DNA from 3 places in the Oceanobacillus phoenicis genome. Region 1 is predicted to be linked to each of the others. Evidence: riboswitches for the same ligand, from Rfam matches in the RefSeq annotation. Region 1 holds a riboswitch; each other region holds the start of a gene.

Region 1 (7,467 bases):
TAAATCAATCACTTCCATGGTAGGATTAATCGGAGTTTCCACATAGATTAATGCTGTTTCTTTGGTTATTTGGTCTTCCAATTCCTTCTCGGATGACATATTAGAGTAATCTGTTCTAATATTATATTTTTCTTTCATCATGGATAACAGACCATATGTACAACCATATAATCCAGATGAGCAAATAATGTGATCATTGGCTTTTGTTAGTGCAATTAAAATAGCGGATACCGCTGCCATGCCCGAAGAAAAAGCTAATCCTCGCTCTCCGCCTTCTAATGCTGCAATTTTTTCTTCTAAAATGCGCACAGTCGGATTACCTAAACGAGAATAAATATACCCTTCTTCCTCTGCAGCAAATCGCGCTTCCCCTTGCTCTGCTGAATCAAAAATATAAGTTGATGTTTGAAATATTGGAGGAGTCAAGCTCCCGAGCATCTGTGTTGAATCATAACCTTCATGAATAACTGACGTTTCCATATGTTTATATGACTTTTTCATCATCACAATCCCCCTCTTTTATTAATAGTAAGACTTAAATCAGCTGATTTTTTCACCCACTGACGATTAATCCGACTTAGCAGGGTGTTTAACCCCAGTTTCACAGTTCAATAATGATAATTCTCTATTTCTTGCTTTAAGAGTTTTACAGACAATTCCTCACCATGACAAACATGTCAATTCTATAATAAAGTATTTACCACATTTATGAAAGCGTTTTCTTTATGGCGAATTCAAATAATTGATTCCTTTCAAAAATCCATCTATTATTATATGAAACTCAATGTACTTACAGAAAGAAGGATAATTATGGGGAATAAATCATTACAGCAAGGGATGATTCTTGCATTTAGTGCTTATTTACTTTGGGGCTTCCTGCCAATCTATTGGAAACAACTTGACACCATTGAAGCAGGAACTATTCTTGCGCATCGCATTATCTGGAGTTGTGTATTTATGCTTTTGCTTGTTGTACTGTCTGGCAAATGGCGGTCTTTTTTACATTCGATAAAGCATATTAGGAAGGAACGAAAAAAAATCATTGCTATTACCGCAGCTTCGGTTGTCATTACATTAAATTGGTTTTTGTTTATATTCGCTGTCAATGGTGGGCATGTTCTGCAAGCTAGTTTGGGATACTATATTAATCCTATTCTAAGCATATTATTGGGATTAATCATTTTAAAAGAACCGTCAACCAAATCGCAAATATTCTCTTTTATCCTTGCTGGTGTGGCTGTAGTTTATCTTACATTAGGGTATGGAATATTCCCGTGGATATCGATATTTTTAGCAGCTTCTTTCGCCATTTATGGTTTCATCAAGAAGACGCTAGATCTCAGTGCCATGTTTGGGCTTACATTAGAAACACTTGTTATGACACCATTTGCACTATTATATATATGGTTCGCTCCTCAAGCACAAGGATTCTCATTAAATCCTATTTTAACTTTAGAAAACCTGTTTTTAATAGGTGGTGGCATTGTTACTGCTATCCCTTTACTACTATTTTCTGCTGGGGCAAGAAGAATACCACTTGCTTCTGTTGGATTCTTACAGTATGTTGCACCGACTGTGATGTTCTTTCTTGGCGTATTTCTATATAAGGAATCTTTTACTACACACCATATGATTACATTTTTATTTATTTGGATAGCATTAGCAATCTATATGTATAGCTTATATAAACAATTACCTCGTAAACAACGGAAAAAGACATTAACTACATGAATATTTATATAATTATAAATTTACTGTTGACAATCAACAAGTAAACAGGATATACTTTTAACAATTTAATAAGCAAATCTCTTATCAAGAGTGGTGGAGGGAATAGGCCCTGTGAAACCCGGCAACCTGTGGCAATTTTGCTATTGAAAGGTGCTAAATCCTACAGACTTATCGTCTGGAAGATAAGAGGAGGTTCGGTTTTTTAAACAGACAAAGTCCTCTTCTTATGAAGGGGGCTTTTTTTAATCCTTCTCTTCTTACTTTAAAAATAATAATTTCAAGGAGGAAATACGATGTCTAAATTTCAATCATTACAATCAGAAACTATCTTACTTCATGGAGGTCAAGAACCAGATCCATCAACTGGATCACGCGCAGTTCCAATCTATCAAACTACATCCTATGTGTTTCGAGACACTGAGCATGCGCAAAATTTATTTGGTTTAGCGGAACCCGGCAATATTTATTCACGAATTATGAATCCAACCGTAGATGCTTTTGAACAACGCATTACACAACTTGAGGATGGTATCGGTGCTGTTGCTACATCATCCGGTATGGCTGCAATTACGTTAGCTATTCTTAATATTGCTGGTTCTGGAGATGAAATTGTTTCTGATAGTAACTTATACGGAGGTACATTTAATCTATTTGCTAATACCCTTCCGCGTTACGGAATCAATGTAAAATTTGTGGATGGTACAGATCCCCAAGCCATTGAAGATGCTATTACGGATAAGACAAAAGCCGTTTTTGGTGAAATTATAACGAACCCTAGCCTCTATGTATTTGATGTCGAAAAAGTTGCCGAAGTAGCACATAAGCACGGGGTACCGTTAATCATTGATAATACCTTTGCTACACCATATGTAACAAAACCGTTAACTTGGGGTGCAGATATTGTTGTTCATTCCGCAACAAAATGGATTGGCGGCCATGGAACAACCATTGGTGGTGTTGTCGTCGATAGTGGTCGCTTTGATTGGAATAACGAACGTTTTCCAGACTTTGTAAAACCTGATGAAAGTTACAATGGATTAAAATACGTTGACCTTGGAGCGGAGGCATATATTACAAAACTTCGAGTGCAGTTATTACGTGATATTGGAGCATCCCTTAGCCCACAAAATGCCTTTTTGCTACTGCAAGGATTAGAAACATTACACTTACGCATTAAACGACATACGGATAATGCATTGCAATTAGCAAATTATTTACAAGAACATCCAGCTGTCGAATGGGTGAATTATCCAGGGTTAGAGGAGCATCCATCTCACGAACTGGCAGGTAAATATTTAAAACAAAGCTTCGGATCGATTATTACTTTCGGAATTTCTGGTGGAAGAGAAGCAGGTCGAACATTAATAGATAATGTTTCATTATGGTCGCATGTTGCCAATGTAGGAGATGCCAAATCTCTCATTATTCACCCGGCTTCTACCACACACCAACAATTAAATGAGGATGACTTAGCATTAAGTGGCGTAACAGAAGAATTAGTACGATTATCTGTAGGTCTAGAGTCTATCGACGATATCATCGCTGATCTTGATCAAGCAATCGAGAAAGCGACTGGTAAATCACGTACAAATAAACCGTCTCAAGAGGAAGTTGCAGTACAATGGTTACTTCAGTCTCCATTTGATCGTAGTAATGGAGTACGGAAAAAAATAATTGCTACAATTCACGTAGACCAAGATCAACAAGCACCTCTGAGAAAACTAGGATATGAAATATTGCCGGTAACATCATTAAGTGAACTAAGTACAGAAGTTGATGCTATCTGGATTGATGAGACAGTACACTCTCTCGAAGGAACTGTTCCGTCAAATACGATTGTATTTGCATCGGATAGCCAGTCCTCTCAACTAAAAGATAACATTGTAATAACCAATCAATCACCAGCAAAAATTGCTCTACAACTTCGTAGCGGTATAGAGACGAAACAACCAATCAAGTTATAATTACTATAAAATATGTTTATGTTTCATTTTATTTGGGTAATAAAATATATATAAATAAAAGCCTTCCATAATGAAGGCTTTTTTTTTGCTATAAATTGTTGGTTTAGGTTATCAATAAATGGATTAAACTGTTATTATAAAAATCCATCTACATCAGCCTTCTTAATAGACAAATCCATTTACTAATTCATATTATATAAGAAATGAACTGCATAGGTGTGATTACATGAAAAACAAGAAAAAGATTATGATCTTCAGCGGATTGGTTGCATTAGTACTTCTAATCGCAATTGGATTTATCTATCAATCTCAAGATCCATTTAAACATCTTTCTTCTGATCAAAGAGAGAAAGAAACAGCACTACAACAACAAGTAGATCAGAATAAATCAAGAAATCAACAAAACAATGCGAATGACGAAACATCTAATGAGAATATAGAAGCTGAAGAAGCATCTGGAAATTCCTTTCCCGAAGTTATCAATGATGCTGTTCATGGTACTATGAATTTTCTATCTTCAGATGAAACACAGATTGTGGCAGTTGGTGATTCATTAACACAGGGTATTGGTGATGAAACTGAACAAGGTGGTTATGTTGGAATTCTTGATAGAACCATAAATAGTACTGGATATAGTGCTGATTTTGATAACTTCGGAAAACGAGGTAACCGTACTGATCAACTGCTAGAAAGATTACGGAATGAACAAGAATTGATTGATGCGATACAAGAATCAGATATTGTTTTAGTAACTATTGGTGCAAATGACATTATGCAGGTCGTTAAGGAAAATATCACAAGCTTAGATATTGATGACTTTCAGGTAGAACAAGTTCATTATGAACAAAGGCTCCAAGACATTTTCACTGAGATCCGGGAAATTAATCCCGATACTTATATCTATTTAGTGGGCCTTTATAATCCTTTTAAAAATTATTTTGAGGACATCCAAGAGCTTGATATGATTGTTAGTGCTTGGAACGATACTGGTACTAGTATTACGGATGAATATGAAAATAGCACTTTTATACCTATTGAAGATTTATTTACTGATACAAATAATATTAACCTATATGCCGACGATAATTTCCATCCGAACTACGAAGGGTATTATAGAATTGCTGAACGAGTATTAAATTATATGTCAATTAGATGAGGATGAACATAATGAGAGAACGATTAAAAAGACTAAAAATGATAAACAAGTGGAAAAAACTTTTCATAGGGTTATTTGCTTTAAATGTGCTTGTGATAATTATCGTTCTTACCCTCATTTTTTGGCCTGTATCAAGTAATCAATACCCTTCTTCAAATAATATCGATGAACAAGAAAGCTCTGAGTTTATTATTCGTACAACAAAACAAAATTTAAATAGCTTAGTAAATGCATATATCGAAAAATTACTTGAAGGGACAAATCATCATTATCGAATAGCGCTTGAAGAAGATGTACATTTAATGGGGGAATTACCTGTATTCTCTTCCACGGTTCCTCTATCAGTTAGACTTGAACCACTAGTCCAACCAAACGGAGATTTGATACTCAAACAAAAATCTATTTCTGTAGGATTATTAGAGCTTCCGAACAAAAAAATCATGGAATATATGGGAAGGTACTTACCAATGCCAGAATGGGTTACGATTAACCCAGAAGAGCAAGAAATCTATGTTGCAGTGACGGATATGGATATACAAGGAAACTTTCAAGTATCTGTAGAAAACATTGACTTAGAGGCAAATAATATAGCACTTAAATTGAATGTACCGTATGAAACACTTGGCATTCAACAACTAAACTCAGAATCATTACGTGGTTTTTATGAGGATGATTAACAATCTATACAGAAAAATAACGATTGTATTCGAATGAATAATTTTAGCTGTTTATAAGACATCAATAAAAAGAACCTATTTGGATAATTTAAATTCTCCTTTTAAGGCAACACAGCGTTTTTAATCTGTTTGTCTAAACAAGAACATCCACATAGGTTCTTTTTTTAATAAGATAATATTATAAAATCGATAATGATTGCTTCTCTATATTCTTTTTTAAACCGCAGTAATCATCTAATGTTCCTTCATATAATAATTCGATCCCTTGTAGTTCACGTAAATCAGATGGTGTGGTAAAATAAGGAGGCTTTTGGAACTTAAAAGATGAGATATGTTGTAGTACTGTTGCTACAAATTGAGAACAGAAATATGCTGATTTTCGATTAATTCTAATATGGAACATTACTCCAAACAAACCTATAAAATTATAACGATATATACTTTGTTGATTTTCTATATCTCTAATATGTTTTTTTATACTAAAATATTCTTCATCAGATACTTGGAAACAATAGATCGCACAGGGCGAGTATCGCATAAATGGATTTTTTATATCTTCCTTAACGAAACCACCAATAAACGGATTATTTGGTTGTTTTCTTCCAAAACTATATAATTCGGTTAATTCTTCATCAAATCCTATCGACACATGATTTAAAGGTTTTTTCGTATATAAATTTATAGCTCTAGAAAGATAACTTCCCGTATCTGTAAATAATAAATATACCGTCCTTTCACACATTCCCCTTACCCCCTTTGCTTAGGACGCATCTCTTTGTATTACTATATACAAAAGTACCTAGTTGTACAAGTTAATTTTTTATAAATTTTTAATATTACTTTTAATTTATGCAGTTTTATCCAAATATGCATACACAATTTAACTAATTCCTAAGTCCCATCTTGCATTGTAGCTACAAATGGCGTAAGCTGAATTTGATACTTTTTTTCTGGAGGCAATTAATAATGATTAACGTTACGAATGTTAGTTTACGATATGGAGATAAAAAACTTTTTGAAGACGTGAATTTAAAATTCACTCCAGGCAATTGCTATGGAGTAATTGGAGCAAATGGAGCAGGGAAATCAACGTTTCTTAAGATACTTTCCGGTGAAGTAGAACCACAATCTGGTAATGTATCTATGGCACCTGGGCAGAGACTAACTGTTTTAAAACAGGATCACTTTGCATATGAAGAACATCCAGTTTTAGAGACTGTGCTTATGGGACACGAACGCCTATATAAAGTAAAACAGGAAAAAGATGCAATTTATATGAAAGAAGATTTCTCTGAAGAAGACGGAATTCGCGCTGCTGAACTTGAAGGTGATTTTGCTGAAATGAATGGTTGGGAAGCAGAATCTGATGCAGCTGTATTATTAAAAGGTCTTGGTATTGATGAATCCATTCACGACAAATTGATGTCAGATATTCCTGAAGAACAAAAAGTAAAAGTTCTTCTTGCCCAAGCATTATTCGGTAATCCTGATATTCTATTACTGGATGAGCCGACAAACGGTTTGGATATTCAAGCAATCCAATGGTTAGAGGAGTTCCTTATTAACTTTGAGAATACAGTTATTGTAGTATCCCATGACCGACACTTTTTAAACAAAGTATGTACGCATATCGCAGACGTTGACTATGGAAAGATACAAATTTATGTTGGAAACTATGATTTTTGGTATGAATCTAGCCAGCTTGCATCAAAAATGGCACAAGAAGCCAATAAGAAAAAAGAAGAAAAAATGAATGAACTAAAAGAGTTTATCGCAAGGTTTAGTGCGAATGCTTCTAAATCAAAACAAGCAACTTCTCGTAAAAAAATGTTGGATAATATTACGTTAGAGGATATTAAGCCATCTTCACGTAAATACCCTTACATTGCATTTACACCAGAGAGAGAAATTGGAAATGACTTGCTACAAGTACAAGGTC
Region 2 (7,467 bases), 2.0 Mb from region 1:
TACTCTAACAACAGGCAGTTGCTCAAAAAGATGATTTATCCATAATTTTAAAGCTTTTGTTCCATAGCCCATACCCCAATTACTGCCTTCATAAAAGATAATCCCCATCTCTAGCCAATTCTTTTGTTCATCTTCATAATAATATGAAACGGTACCATGGACATCATTATTTACACAAATTACCCATCTAGATTTAGCATTAATCCATGCTTCAGCTTCTTTCATGAAACGTTCGTAAGACATACTTTCATGGGAGAAATATGGAGCATCCCATTGTTTCCACTCCGGATTTTCTTCTTTATAGATTAATTCCCATAGACGTTTTAAATCTTTTTCTTGAATTGGACGTATTGTCAATTTTTGATCTTTATACATGCGAATCCTCTTTTCATTAAAATTTCTTTTTACTAACCATTGATTGAAAAGAAGACGAAAAAGAAACAATCTACTTATCAATCACCTTTTTAACTGAAATCTGTTTCATTGTTATCACACCTTTTTAAAATTTAAGTAAAACATCATATCACCTATACGCACCTTTATTATTAGATAACATAATTGCTAAGACAGTCCCCCACAGAAATGTCACACCATAAAACATACGTTGGAGTAGTCCCGCTGGCAAAGGAATAAAAATAAGAAGTATAATAAACACTACTAAAATGATAAGAGAAATTAATATGCTATACGTCCACCATTTCCCTCTTACTAATATCTTTCCAAATAACCATAGCCCAATTAAAAAAGTCACCATTCCTAACTGAGCAAAAATAGAGTGCCAGAATAAATTGACATCTGCAGGAATAAATCCGGAAACAATATTTCCTAATGCTAGTAACAATAAACATATAGTACCTATCAGATTCTTTTTATTATGTTCGAGCTGTTGAGAAAGATATAGTATTCCTATTGAAAAGGTAATCCCATTAATAACAAATAATACATTCATCCAAAAATGATAAGGAGAACAAATCTCATAAGCTGCTAGAGCATAGGTATATTCACCACAACTTGTAATTCCCAAATCACTCATGGCATGATTCATCACACTATACGGAGCGATGGAAGACATCACAAAAAAAGGTTCAAGTACAAAATACATACAAGTGAGAATCCAACTTGTTATACCTACCTTTTTAGAAATTTTCATTTTAATTACTCCTTCTAAATTTATCCCGCTAGTTAATGTAATATCCCATTTACCTTTTATAAAGGCCTATATAGTTAATAGAGATTCCTATTTGTTAATTAGGATTAAGTATTATTTCTATATTCATTACCTCTTTTCCTCTAAATACTTACAAATAAAAAAGAGAATCCAATAAACATCGGATTCTCTGCTTGTAAATATATTAGTGCGCAATCATCTCGTGAACAATAGCTTCTTCACTCATTTTGGATGGATAGTATGTTGGCCAATGTTCAACTTCTTCTAATAATGCTTGTCTGTCATCTCCCCAATAAAGATGGAAATGTCCAGAATCAGTTGGGAATATCGAATGATCACTAAATTGAATATAAGTTGGTAACCCTTCTGACTCTTCCTCTAGCTTAAATATAAATCGTACTCCTCGATTTCCTGCTTCGTAATTGAGGATTTCATAACCATCATATTGATACTCACCAGTTTGTTCTTCTTCTCCCTCAAAGAAAGTTACTTCATTACCATCTATCACGATTCTATTAACATCTGTTACATAACCAGTTTCATAATAATCTTTGTATTCTTCTTCTGTCATATCCTCACTTTCTTCAGCCTTGTGTGCATAGACTTCATCGAGTGTACCGTTTTGATGTAACGGATATACAGATTGCCAATCGCCTTCCCAGTCTCCTAAAGTACGATCTTCCACTTGTTCATCTTCAAAATAACCATCATAAATTTGTTGAGATTCTTCATCATGAGCATGACTATGTCCATGTCCGTGATCATCTATTACAACTTCTATAACTTCTGATTGAGCATATGGTTCGTGATCATCATTAAATAAAACTGCTATAATTTGTTGTCCATCAACTTCCGCATCGCCAAAAAATTTCGTATCATCTAATTCTGGTACTGCTTCCCATTCATCTTCAGATGAATTTCTTGTGTACCAATGCCAATGATTAAATTCACTATCTTCTTCAAGCCCTGCAGTTAATTTAATTAAGTCACCCGTATGATAATGATCAGAGACTCCATCAATATTGACTTTTTCTGGTGCATCTCCAATCTCTACCTCGTGACTGTGATCATGTTCTTCTTCAGCATTTGCTCCCTCTTCAGAATTATCATCTGCTGACTGACAGCCCATGATAAATAGTAGACTTAGTAATAGTACGCTAAGCCCCTTTCCCCATATTTTCTTCATATAGATTCTCTCCTTTATGTAATCGTAATTGTTACGATTCGTAATGATTACGATTTAAATTATACATAGGCCACACCACACCGTCAAGATAATTTTTTTCCAAAATAAAAAAAGCCTCTTATAGAGACTTTTCATTGTTGATTTAAACTAGAAATTACGTACACAATTATTATCTAAATTTCTCTCCAGATATAATATGCCAATGAAGATGTTTTGAATCTTGATAATCACCTAAATTTGTAATGACACGGCAAGCACCATCTTCTTCTTTTACCATAGCAGCAACTTGCTTTATTACAAAAAATAACTCTATTAACAAATCATTATCTTTTTCTTCCAAAGATAGAAGAGAGTCAATATGGATTTTCGGAATTGCAACAATATGAGTTGGCCAAAATGGATTTGTATGATGGTAAGCTAATACATTTTCTGTTTCCATCACCTTCTCCACTAACATATTACCACTTAAAACTTCATCACAATAAAAATCTTCCGTCATATACTTCCCTCCATATTTTCTGATCATTATTTTGTACTGTAGAAGATAAATGATGATGATTCTTCTCTTGCCTCTTTTAATTCCCAATCTCCATAACATTTAACATCAGAAAATCCGGCTTTTTCTAAGGCAACCTTTACTTCTTTTTGAGTACGAAATCGCAATTGCAGTTTTTCCCGTTGGATAACCTCTCCAGACTTAACACTTTTTACAGTTTCATAGAACGTAAATATTTGTTTTTCGTCCATTCCATCGTATTCGGTCCAAATTTCTAATTCTTCTCCTGACCTAGGGTGTGTTGCAATATCAGGTGTTTTATCTGCCATCCATTTTTTCCACACTTCTGCTCTTGGATTACGTGTATCAAATATGAAACATCCGCCTTCTTTTAATGAACGAATAACATTGTTGGTTACTTGCTCCCAATCTATATCTGTAAGAAATACTTGCGCAACATTTGCAGTCATAATCACCACATCATATGTGTTTGTCTTTAGATCCCCACTATCTCCAATAATCCATTCAACTTGATTGGATGTTTGTTTCGTCTTAGCAAGCTCAATTGCTTCTTTATTTGGATCAATTGCGGTTACATTAAAACCCGTTTCAGCAAAATGTATGGTAAGCCTTCCTGTTCCACAACCTAGATCGGCTAAGTTTTTCCCACTTAACTCTTTTAATAGTGATAGAAAAAATGTATCGTCCTTACCAAACGTATTTAGTTGGTCATATACTAGCGGAATCATACGCCACCTCGCTTTAGTGTCTTTTTAGTCTTTTACCGAAAATCGCAAATGCTTTTCCTTCTTCATTTGGATAAAATTGCTGTTTTATCCATTCCCAATGCTGATTCTTATAAAATTGTATAGCAGTCATATTATCTTGTTGTGTCGTCAAAATAGCTGTATTTGTTGTAGCATCTTTTAACAGTCTGTCTAATAAATCTCTTCCATATCCTGACTTTCGATAAGGTGAGTCCACAATTATTTCTCCAACTTCATAGCAGTTGGAGAGCCAATCTTGATATTCCTGTTGATTCAGGTGATTAGCAATTAGATTATGGTAATATTGACCTTTTAATGATAAATAACCATAAGCAAAACCAATCAATTTAGCTTCTTCCGATTAATCATACGTCCTTGAAAACCATCATAGGCCATATGTTTCTTTATCCGATGAGTTATCTCTAAAGAATCATTACTCCAGACTTTACTATATAACGTGGAAATTAAGTTAACATCCTCTTCACTATGTATTGATTTAAAGTTTATTTGCATACCAGTCATCTCCAACATACTTCATTTTATCATTTAATTCAGAAAAATACATAATTCTTATTCATTTAATAGTATATTCTGGAAATCAAGTTACTGTTGATTTATCAGTAAAAGAAGAAATTCCTATTGAAGTAACAGATAAAGTTGAAGTTGGATTTACTGGAAATGTCAGAGAAAATAGTCCGCCAGTTGGATAGATACTCTATGTAAAACTAATTGATAATTAAGTAATTTTGCTATGAGTTATACATTTGATGTAAAAATGAAATAAAAAAACCTCGCAAATGCGAGGATAAAGTTTGTATCAAAATATAAAGTTAAAAATTCTCCCAATGAATGGCACCTTTACCAGCATGCGGGTGATCATTATATTGAAGCTTAAAATATTCATATTCTAACTCCGCGGTTGTAAGCTCATAAAGATGTCTGTTCCCTTTTTTAAAGTGATTAGATGCAATTAATTTCTCAATTAATTCATTTTTTCTTCTTTCTGATTCATCTTCGTTCCAGAAAACCATATTCAAATCCTCCTCTTCTATAAGTATGATCATGGCAAAGATAAGAAGAGAGAATTTGTATCGTACGATAACCTCAACTTATCTTTCAAGCTAATGCTTGCAGGATTTAGCACAGACAAATGCACTCTGTTGCTGAGGTTTCAACGGGCCAGTCCCTCCACCTCTCTTGATAAGTATTTTTATACAATTTATTATAAACACATTAATCCGATTTGTCTACTATGATTAAACTCCTAATCAGTTCATCTTATTTATTAATTTGCTTAAATTCAACCATTTCTAAAGGAACTGGTATCTATACCCTATCCAATTTACGGCTTCCGTAAGATTTTCCGCTACAAAATCAATTTCGATTCCTTTTAGCTTTTCAAAATGGTCATGAAGTGTAGATGTTCCTGCCCCTGTTTTTACTAATATCTTTACTGAATTTGTCTTGGAAGCTGCCACCATATCACTCCATCTATCACCAATTATAATACAATTATTTAAGTTTAATTGATATTTATTAGAAGCATCTTTCAACATACCTCCATTAGGTTTTCGACATTTACAGCCTTCTTTATGATGATGCGGACATATGAATACATCATCAAAACCAAAACCTATTAATTCTTTATAGAAATCTTCTTTCCTCGCCTCTCCAAAAGAAATACCTGGCTGATTCGTAAATGAAAACACTTGAACAGATTTTTTTAGATAATCTATATTCTCTTTCGATTTCTCAAACATCTTAAAATCACCAGGATAATGTACCTTATCATCTCCACCAATGGTCCCTTCCCTATCTAAAAACACTGCTTCAAGCTTTTTGTTCATCATAACTCTCTCACCCCAAAAATGGAAGAAACATTTAAAGTAACCGTTAAACCCACTAGTATTGCAGATATCAAAACCGTGCTACCCGAAACATCCATTAATGCTGACCAATCTTGAATTCTCACGAGGTGATTTTGATAAAATAACTGAAAACATATTGCAATAGAACATGCACTTAGACTTACTAACATTAGAATATTTTTTTTCAATTTATGTTTATGTGTGGATAATAGATTGATAACGGGAAGAATTAATGCTATTATCCCTAATAATACACTTGCTATATTTAATATTGCCATTGCTAGTATTCCCGCTTTTATTAAATAGACGTAAACTTATTTATAACAGACGCAAAATTTTAATAAATACTTAATTCAGATTATTGTAAACCTTTCTATCTATTTAAGGAGAGCCGAAAATGAAATTCACTTTAGAAATCATTCGTATACTCATAATTCTTGGACTATTGGGATTTATTTTCAGTATAGCTATTATGTTTATCTATTCATCCATCGGAATTCAATTAGATAATCATTATGGAGGATTAATTGCTGGTATTGGTATCATTATTTCTATTTTTATATTATATCGGAACAAATTACAATTCTCTGGATTTTATAAAAGTGATAAAAATGTGAAGTTATCAAAAACAGTTAGTATTTTTTTAATATCAATTTCTATCATCATGTTAGTCATTGCCCCCTACTTACCATAAGTTGTAATATGTGTTTGGTTACCTTTTAGCTTAAATCCTCTAAAACTCAGAATAAATAATCATTAATTATTTTCTTTCTCCCTATGATCAATTTATGTATAATTAACTTTTGATATATTAGCTAACGAAGATTAATCATAAGGGAGAAACACCATGCAACATATTTCAAACTCAACAAAACAGCGTTATTATACATTTCTATTAATTTTAGCAATCCTATTTATAGCTTCTACACTACGTTCCCCCATCACTTCCGTTGGTCCATTAATTCCGATATTTCGAAATGAATTAGAAGTGACAAATGCCATGATCGGTTTAATTAACACCTTACCTTTAATAGCATTTGGAATTTTTTCTTCATTTGTTCCTACATTGTCTAGAAAACTTGGCATGGAAATTACGTTATTAATGGCAATGGTAGTCTTATCCATAGGTATATATGTTCGATCAATTGGCGATATATCCATGTTGTTATTCGGAACACTGCTTCTTGGAATAGCGATATCTGTGGGAAATGTACTAATGCCAGGACTAATCAAATCAAGCTTTCCGTATCGTATCGGACTTATGACTGGTATTTATTCTGTAACCATGAATTTATTTGGGGCGCTGGCTTCAGGATTATCTGTCCCTATCACTTCCATTCCTTCATTGGATTGGCGCAATGCAATGCAAGTTTGGAGCGTCATTTCCATGATTGCTGTAATTATATTATTATTACGACTACCTATAATCCGCTCCTCACGAAAAAAAGTATTCGTAGATGTAAAGAGTCAACCTCCTACTGCTTTATTCAAATCGAAAATAGCTTGGGCGGTCACATTCTTCATGGGTTTTCAATCATTAATTCCATACAGTCTGTTTACTTGGCTTCCAGATATCTTATTAGCAAAAGGATTCTCTGAAAGCGACGCTGGTTGGTTTATTGCAATTCTACAGATGGGCATCATTCCAACGACATTTGTCGCACCAATCATTGCAGGGAAAATGAATAATCAACGAATAATTGGTTGCATTGCAGGACTTCTATTTTTTAGTGGGCTACTAGGAATAACACTTACATCATCAAATTTAATTATTGCTTTCTTAATATTAACTGGAATCGGTGCCGGAACAGCGTTTAGTCTAGCAATGATGTTTTTTGTTCTTCGTACAGAAACAGTCGCTCAATCTTCACAGTTATCTAGTATGGCACAATCAATCGGCTATATGGTTGCTGCACTTGGTCCATTACTACTTGGTTTCATCTCAGAATGGACCAATGGATGGACAACTCCTTTAGTCATTT
Region 3 (7,467 bases), 140 kb from region 1:
GTGTTGCGATAATATTGACGTAAGGGTGTGTTGCTTCTCCATCTGCATCTTCAATATAAATTGGATCTTCACCTGGTTCAAAGCCTGCTTGACCAGCTACACCATTGTTGATCACAGATGCAGCGACATCTGGCAGTACATGGGCAGTTTGTTGTGCTGTCATTGGAATGATTTCTAAATTCAACGGGTTTTCTTCTATTTGCGAAGGGTCACCGAACATTCCAAAATTATCATTTAATGTAAGTAATCCGGCACTCTCTAATACGCGTAAGGAGCGAGCTTGGTTAGATGGATCATCTGGAATGGCAATTTTGTCTCCTTCTTGCAATTCAGAAACATCACTGATCTTTTCGGAATATAATCCAATTGGTGCAAGAACAGTAGATCCAATGGGAACAATGTCTTCACCACTTTCCTTCACATATTGCCCTAAGAAAGCAATGTGTTGGAAAGCATTGATATCAATATCTCCCTGAGCTAAGGCGTTGTTCGGCAATGTATAATCAGCAAACTCGATAAGTTCGATGTTGATTCCTTCTTCTGCTGCTTTTTCTTTAAGAAGGGGCCATTGAACTCCATCGGCACCATTTACTCCAATTTTTACAGTAACTTCATCATCTCCAGCTTTTGCCTCATCACTTCCACAAGCTGCTAAAAATAATATAAAACTGAATAATGCTAGTAAAATAAATGATTTTCTCATATGATACTCCTCCTAATATAGTTTGATTTAACGACGCATAATTTTTTTGGAAATAGTATTACCGAGCCATTGAGCTACTTGAACCATAATGATAAGTATGATTACGGTGACGAGCATAACGCTGCCGTCGAATCGCTGATAGCCATATGTCATCGCGATATGTCCAAGACCACCGCCACCAACTGTACCTGCTACAGCAGAGAAGTCGATTAACGAAATAGATACAAATGTAAGTCCTAGAATTAATGGTCCTAGCGCTTCGGGAATTAATACAGTGGAAATAATTTTTACTGGACTGGCACCCATTGCTTTAGCAGCTTCGATAACTCCAGGGTCGATGCTAACGAGATTATTTTCTACTACTCTAGCAATTGTAAAACTAGCAACAATTGTCATCGGGAAGATTGCGGCAGCAGTTCCTATTGTCGTGCCAATGACGAGTCTGGTAACTTGTGAGATTGCTACTAGAAAAATGATAAATGGGATAGGACGAATGATATTAATAATAAAGTTCAATACGTTAAAGATAATCTTGTTTTCTAATATGTTGTTTTCACGTGTCACAAATAGTAATAAACCCATGCATATACCTAGAATGGAACCAAAAAATAAAGTTGCGGTGACCATGAGCAATGTTTCTCCGGTTGCCTCTACAATTCGTGGCCAAAATGTACTCCAATCAACTCCCATGTGTATACACCTCCTCCATATCAACAATCGTTTCTAATTCATGAATAACTTGTTGAACTTGCTGTTCGTCTCCTCCAAAAGAGACAATGAGATTTCCAAATAATTTTTCCTGTAGTTCCCGGACAGATCCATATACGATATTAAAGTCGATGTTATGTTTCCGCGTTATACTCGATAAGATAGGGTCAGTGGCTCTTTCGCCTTTAAATAAAACACGATAAAGATTACCTCCACCAGCTTCCGTCCATTCTTTTAGCACCTTCTCAGATGGAAGTTCTTGTTGTACTGAACGAATAAATCGTTTAGTTGTTTCGTGAGAAGGGTTTGTAAAGGTATCAAACACGTTCCCATGCTCAATGACTTTGCCTTCTTCCATAACAGCCACTTTGTCACATATCGATTGAATAACTCCCATTTCATGGGTGATAAGTAGAATGGTTATACTTAAATCTCGATTTACTCTTTTTAATAATTTCAAGATATCCGATGTTGTATTTGGATCTAAAGCAGAGGTTGCTTCATCACATATTAAAATATCGGGGGATGTGGCGAGAGCTCTTGCAATACCAACGCGTTGCTTTTGGCCACCTGATAACTGATCTGGGTAATCTTTTGCTTTATCGGATAAACCGACGAATTGTAGTAGTTCAGAAACCCTTTTGTTTACTTCACTTTTTGATGTACCCGCAAGTTTAAGCGGGTATGCAATATTTCCAGCGACTGTCCGTGATTGGAATAAATTGAAGTTTTGAAAGATCATTCCTATATTTCTTCTGCGCTCCCGTAATTGCTTGGCGGATAATTTACCAACATCTGTTCCTTGGATATGTACCGATCCCTCGGTGGGCCGTTCGAGCATATTTACTAATCGAAGCAAAGTGCTTTTTCCGGCGCCGCTGAATCCGATGATTCCATAAATATCTCCTTTCTCAATCGTTAGAGAGACTTCTTTTACAGCCTCCACTTTTCTTTTTCCAAGTGTGAATGTTTTAGTTACATTCTGAAATTCAATCATGTCTTAACCCCTCACCAAATGATAAAATAAAAAATCCCTCTTTTCTTGAAAGACAAGAAAAGAGGGATTCTAAACCATATGTATAGATGTAGAAGCCATCATTTCTCATCTTCCAAATGCTAATTGCATTTGCAGGAATTGGCACAGTATTCTTTAACAAAAGAATCCGCTGCCGAGATGTCATAGGGCCTGATCCCTCAATCTCTCTAGATAAGAAAAAACGTAAAATATTTAGTTGTTATATTGAAAGTAATTCTAGAGGATAAATTAAATTAAGTCAATATGGTTTTAAAAATAAAATTATTCTGATAAATATTCCGAGTATAGCAAATGTGAACTTATACTAATCATCTTCACTCCGGAGTCTTGCATAAATACCATTTGTCCGATTTAAATCAAGCTTTAGTCCAGCATATGGATTTGCATGTAAATTTTCTTTAATCCATTCTCGTAGAGCGGAAATAATATGTTTTGTTACAATTTCTTGTTTGCCGAATACAGTGGTTATTTCTGCAGAGAAACCGGAATAATCATCATAAAAAAGTTCAACTTTAACTTCACCTGGCTCGATTTCTCGTTGTCGAGCAATATATATACATACAGCAAGAATGATATCTTCTTCGGGAATGATTAGCTTCGTCACTTCCAAAGCTCCTCTTCTTTTTGATGTTGATTTTGTAGTAATAACTTCTCTGCAAACTTCCTCATCATCTAAGCTCCCTTTTCTATGAAGTCGGTCACCTTATTTTACTATAATTATGTCAAATTTATGAAGTGAAACGATTTATTAGTAATAGAAAATATTTTCTGATTAGTATATACGATTCACCGATTTATTCCTGCACAGCGCTTTCCATAATAGAGAAAGTAGCTTGATTACAGTTAATTCCTGCCATACGACCAAATGGAAGTGTTGCTTTTGGTTCACTATGCCCGAAACTTACATTATAAAGAACAGGTAGTGTGGATAGACCATTTTCTTTTAATACATTTGTAATAACTTGTTTATATTCTTCGTAATAGGTTTCTCCATGCGGTTTTGCAAAGATAATTCCATTCGCACTTTGAAGTATGCCCTGTGTAGCATAATTTTGTAACCAACGAGCGAGAAGATCCGGTTTCGGTTCTTCCTCAGAAGTTTCAATAAATAATATGGTATCTTTCCAGTGTTCGATTTCTGGCCAAAGCTTCGTCCCTTTTATACTTTCCAAGGAGTCAATACATCCACCAATTAAACGTCCTTGTATAATACCTTCTCCTTGTAGAATCTCATACGGTTTATTAGGGTAGGTCGTTCGCTTCGTGTCTTTATTTTTAATATCCCATTCTAGGAAATCACTTGTCCAACGCTCAGGTGGTTCGATATCTCCAATTACTTCGTTCGAGAATAATGTTTTATGGATATGTTTGATAGTGAACGGATCCATTTCTACATTCTCAGCGAAATCAACCATGATAGATGGTCCATAAAAGGAGGATATTCCTGCTTTATAACAGAAGAAATGAGATATAGTTGTATCCGAATACCCTAAGAATATTTTAGGATTTTTGTGAATCACATCGAAATCAATATATGGTAATAGACGAATACTATCGTCACCGCCTATGTTAGAAATAATTGCTTTTATTTCTGGATCCTCAAAAGCATCCATTAGATCTTTTGCACGAGCCTCTGGATGTGCATGAAGATATGTTTCTCCTTTTAAACTATTGGGAGTGGGAATCACTTGTAAACCAAATACCTCTTCTAAACGTTTAACTCCTTGATCATAACGCCATTGTAAGTTCTCTTCACCAGCACCTCCCCATGAAAGGGAAATGGTTGCAACTTTATCTCCTGCTTTTAATCTTGGTGGTTTGATTAGCATTTGGATACAACTCCTTTTTTATTTGGGATAGCTAGTATCTCTAAGTTTACCTAATAGAATCAATTTCATAATTAATATCTTTGGTGTAAAATCCTAATATTGCATTGTTTGATTTCCATTTCAGACGGACGCTTTTTAGCAGGTATGGCCTCAGCTAACTTGAAAAGAAGATCACTTTTCAAGTGGATCTTCAGATCGTACTGTTCCTGCAGGAGTCGCCATCTTCCATTACAATCAAAGCCAAGAATTTCTTGTAATCGGAACATTATTATATAAAACATCAAAAAACGTTCGTTTTCCAATAAAACTTAGCAATGATGTAATTGATTCAATAACATATCGTACTCATTTTTGTTTTACAAAAAAAGACAACAATTTTCTTTAGGTTTTGGTAGCAACCAATTAATCACTCAACGTGGTGTTTTACAGCGAATAACGCAGCTTGTGTGCGATCGGAAAGGTTTAATTTCGATAAGATTTTATTGATATGCGTTTTTACTGTCTTTTCTGTAATAAATAATGAAATAGCAATTTCCTTATTACTTTTCCCTTTAGCGATTTCTTTTAATACTTCTATTTCACGATTGGTTAATGTATTTAAACGATACGATGGGTGATGGATAGAATTGACGGGCATTAAATGATTGGTAACTTTTGGATGCAGTTGAGTTTGTCCGTCCATAAGAGAAATAATACTTCTAATTAGATCGTCTGGTTGAATATCCTTTAATTGATACCCTGAAGCGCCGGCTTCTAATGCAGGTATGACATGGTTTTGTTCTGAAAAGCTTGTGAGCATAAGTATTTTTACTTCGGGGTATAATGAACGGATTTTTCTTGTTGCCTCAATACCGTTCATGACGGGCATCATTATATCCATTAGTATCACATCGGGTTTTTGGGATTGTGTAAGTTCAACTGCCTCTTGTCCATTAGAAGCTTCACCGACAATTTTAATGGGAGGTTGTGTTTTTAAAAACATAACTAGACCACGTCGAACAACATGATGATCATCCGCTATTAATACTTTAATCAAGTTTGTTATTCCTCCTTTACAAATGGGATAGTAACTTGAATAAAAGTTCCCATGCCGACTTTAGTTGTAACCTGAAATTTGCCCCCAATTTCTTCTGCGCGGGATTGCATACTACGTAATCCCATGGTAGGCATATCAAATTTTTTATCATAAAAGAAACCTGTACCTTTATCTGAAATAGTAAGAATAATGTTTGGTTCAACTGTATTTATCTCGATAAAGATATCCTGTTGTCCAGAATGTTTTTTGCAGTTGGCCATCGCTTCTTGTCCAATCCTCCATAAAGCCTCTTCAATTTGCGGATCGATTGGCTTGATCCCGCTCACTTTAGTGTGAATATGTAAATCAAGAACTTTTGCATAATTAATGAATGAAGAGATTAAGCCGTTTTCTAGAGAAGGGGGATGAAGTTGTTTTATGAATGTACGCATCTCGCGTAAAGCTTCTTGAGATAAGTCTTGTATATATTGAAAGGTATCTTTTACTTCTGGCTCAGTGGTAATCTCTTGACCTGCTCTGGCAGTTAAGCTTAATGAGAACAATAACTGATTTACAGAATCATGTAGGTCACGTGCAAGGCGAGTTCGCTCTGTAAGTAACGCAATATCTTGTTCTTTTTGGGTCAAATAAATTCGTTTTAATGCAGTGCCAATTTGATAGGCTATCGACTCTAGTAATGCTAATTCTTGTTTATGAAAGTGTGTTTTATTAGGAGACCCGACATTTAATATACCGAATCGTTCATTACCTGCTTGTAAAGGAACGGTGGCATGATGGGTGAGCCCCTCATTTTCATGGTGGTTTTCTCGTAAGGCGGATTCAATGCGCTGACATTCAATAATATTACTAGCTTTTGTTAATTCTCCCTTTCGATAACGATTGACGCACCAACAGCTTTTTTTTTCATTCGATAACAGTTGTTTGCAGTTAGTGCGTGTGGAAGGGCATGACTAGCAATTAATTTTGGATTTTGATCTTCATCTATAAGGAATATCCAGCCAATTTTGAAACCAGTGACTTGTAGTAGTTTTTCAAGCACTTCATGTAATGTTTGAGTTATCTCCGTTCCTTCATTTAATAACTCTGCTATTTCTTTAAGAATAACTTCTTCAATAAATTCTTTGCCAGACATGATATCTCCCTTCCTGATGTTTTTACTTTATAGTATAACATTTTTTACGTGTTTTTTATTTGTAATAGTTCGATAATTTCCTGGTCTGGACCATGAAAGAAGATAGATTTCCAACCATTTGAGATTTCATAAGGGCCCTCTATCGGTTCAATTTTATTTGATTTTAAATTGATGATTGTTTCATCTAGATTATTAATCTGAAAACAGAAGTGAACATAAGGGGAGTGGGAAGGTGGAGAAGAGGATTGAATTAGTTCTAATCTCCACTCTTTCCTTTTTAGAAAGACGATTTGTTCATCGCCAAATATGAGATATTGTTCTACATCCAAATCAAACATCAATTGATAGAATTTCTTGGATCTATCTAAATCAGTAACTTCAATAGCCATATGATGAAATTGCATTATTAATCACCTCTAGAGGGGAGCTTGTAAACTATAAGGATGTTTTTCTGGTAGGATAAGATTCATATCTCCAAACTCATGCCATAGATACCCTTCTTTAATTGCTTGTTCATAAGCATTTAATAGCAATGACTCATCAATAAATGAGGTGAGCATTTCTAAGTGACTTGATTTTGGTTCATGTAATCCGGTAATTAATCCATTTGTAATTTGACGATTAAAGTCACGTTGGATATATAAATTCGTCCATCCGGATGACTCTGCGGTTAGTGCCATTGTTTCAAGTGCACGTACAACCGTTGTACCAACTGCAATGACTTGTTTATAGTTATTTTGGGTCTGCTTTACTAGTGCTACAGTTTCCTTTGGTATTGAATAGAACTCTTCGTTATTCTCTGGAGAATGGTCCCACGCATCGTCTAATAAATAACTAAGACCTGTATGCAACTGCAAAAAGGCAATGTTAATCCCTTTTTTCTGTAAACGAAACAACAGCTCCCAACTAAAAGCACGTCCTGCTGAAGGCATTTCTACAGAACCAGGATGAATTGCATACGCAGTCTGATAGTCATCTAATGTCCAAGGGTGATGAATATATTCGTAGCGAACAGGTTCCCCG

Evidence for each region. A riboswitch is a leader RNA that binds a small molecule or an ion and turns the genes downstream of it on or off. The one in region 1 is predicted to bind S-adenosylmethionine.
Region 2: another riboswitch for S-adenosylmethionine. It lies ahead of ABC346_RS16225 (Fur-regulated basic protein FbpA); the one in region 1 lies ahead of ABC346_RS06600 (O-acetylhomoserine aminocarboxypropyltransferase/cysteine synthase family protein).
Region 3: another riboswitch for S-adenosylmethionine. It lies ahead of ABC346_RS05945 (methionine ABC transporter ATP-binding protein); the one in region 1 lies ahead of ABC346_RS06600 (O-acetylhomoserine aminocarboxypropyltransferase/cysteine synthase family protein).

Annotation. Positions count from the first base shown of each region.
Region 1 covers NZ_JBDFME010000001.1:1,245,742-1,253,208, reverse strand. The annotation lists gene megL (methionine gamma-lyase) at 1-501, opposite strand, end outside; gene rarD (EamA family transporter RarD) at 811-1,731, shown strand; SAM riboswitch class I at 1,810-1,920, shown strand; gene ABC346_RS06600 (O-acetylhomoserine aminocarboxypropyltransferase/cysteine synthase family protein) at 2,025-3,695, shown strand; gene ABC346_RS06595 (SGNH/GDSL hydrolase family protein) at 3,922-4,851, shown strand; gene ABC346_RS06590 (YpmS family protein) at 4,863-5,528, shown strand; gene ABC346_RS06585 (hypothetical protein) at 5,707-6,270, opposite strand; gene ABC346_RS06580 (ABC-F family ATP-binding cassette domain-containing protein) at 6,495-7,467, shown strand, end outside.
Region 2 covers NZ_JBDFME010000001.1:3,226,700-3,234,166, forward strand. The annotation lists gene ABC346_RS16190 (GNAT family N-acetyltransferase) at 1-375, opposite strand, end outside; gene ABC346_RS16195 (DUF998 domain-containing protein) at 524-1,150, opposite strand; gene ABC346_RS16200 (ZinT family metal-binding protein) at 1,353-2,354, opposite strand; gene ABC346_RS16205 (HIT domain-containing protein) at 2,524-2,853, opposite strand; gene ABC346_RS16210 (class I SAM-dependent methyltransferase) at 2,880-3,599, opposite strand; gene ABC346_RS16215 (GNAT family N-acetyltransferase) at 3,613-3,963, opposite strand; gene ABC346_RS16220 (hypothetical protein) at 3,960-4,130, opposite strand; gene ABC346_RS16225 (Fur-regulated basic protein FbpA) at 4,448-4,648, opposite strand; SAM riboswitch class I at 4,724-4,824, opposite strand; gene ABC346_RS16230 (HAD-IIIA family hydrolase) at 4,928-5,467, opposite strand; gene ABC346_RS16235 (hypothetical protein) at 5,464-5,763, opposite strand; gene ABC346_RS16240 (hypothetical protein) at 5,883-6,179, shown strand; gene ABC346_RS16245 (CynX/NimT family MFS transporter) at 6,333-7,467, shown strand, end outside.
Region 3 covers NZ_JBDFME010000001.1:1,108,454-1,115,920, forward strand. The annotation lists gene ABC346_RS05935 (MetQ/NlpA family ABC transporter substrate-binding protein) at 1-703, opposite strand, end outside; gene ABC346_RS05940 (methionine ABC transporter permease) at 731-1,393, opposite strand; gene ABC346_RS05945 (methionine ABC transporter ATP-binding protein) at 1,383-2,408, opposite strand; SAM riboswitch class I at 2,511-2,625, opposite strand; gene ABC346_RS05950 (YxcD family protein) at 2,752-3,051, opposite strand; gene ABC346_RS05955 (S66 family peptidase) at 3,242-4,276, opposite strand; gene ABC346_RS05960 (response regulator transcription factor) at 4,683-5,312, opposite strand; gene ABC346_RS05965 (sensor histidine kinase) at 5,318-5,938, opposite strand; partial or broken gene ABC346_RS05970 (GAF domain-containing protein) at 6,005-6,229, opposite strand; gene ABC346_RS05975 (hypothetical protein) at 6,169-6,444, opposite strand; gene ABC346_RS05980 (VOC family protein) at 6,489-6,848, opposite strand; gene ABC346_RS05985 (S-adenosylmethionine:tRNA ribosyltransferase-isomerase) at 6,861-7,467, opposite strand, start outside.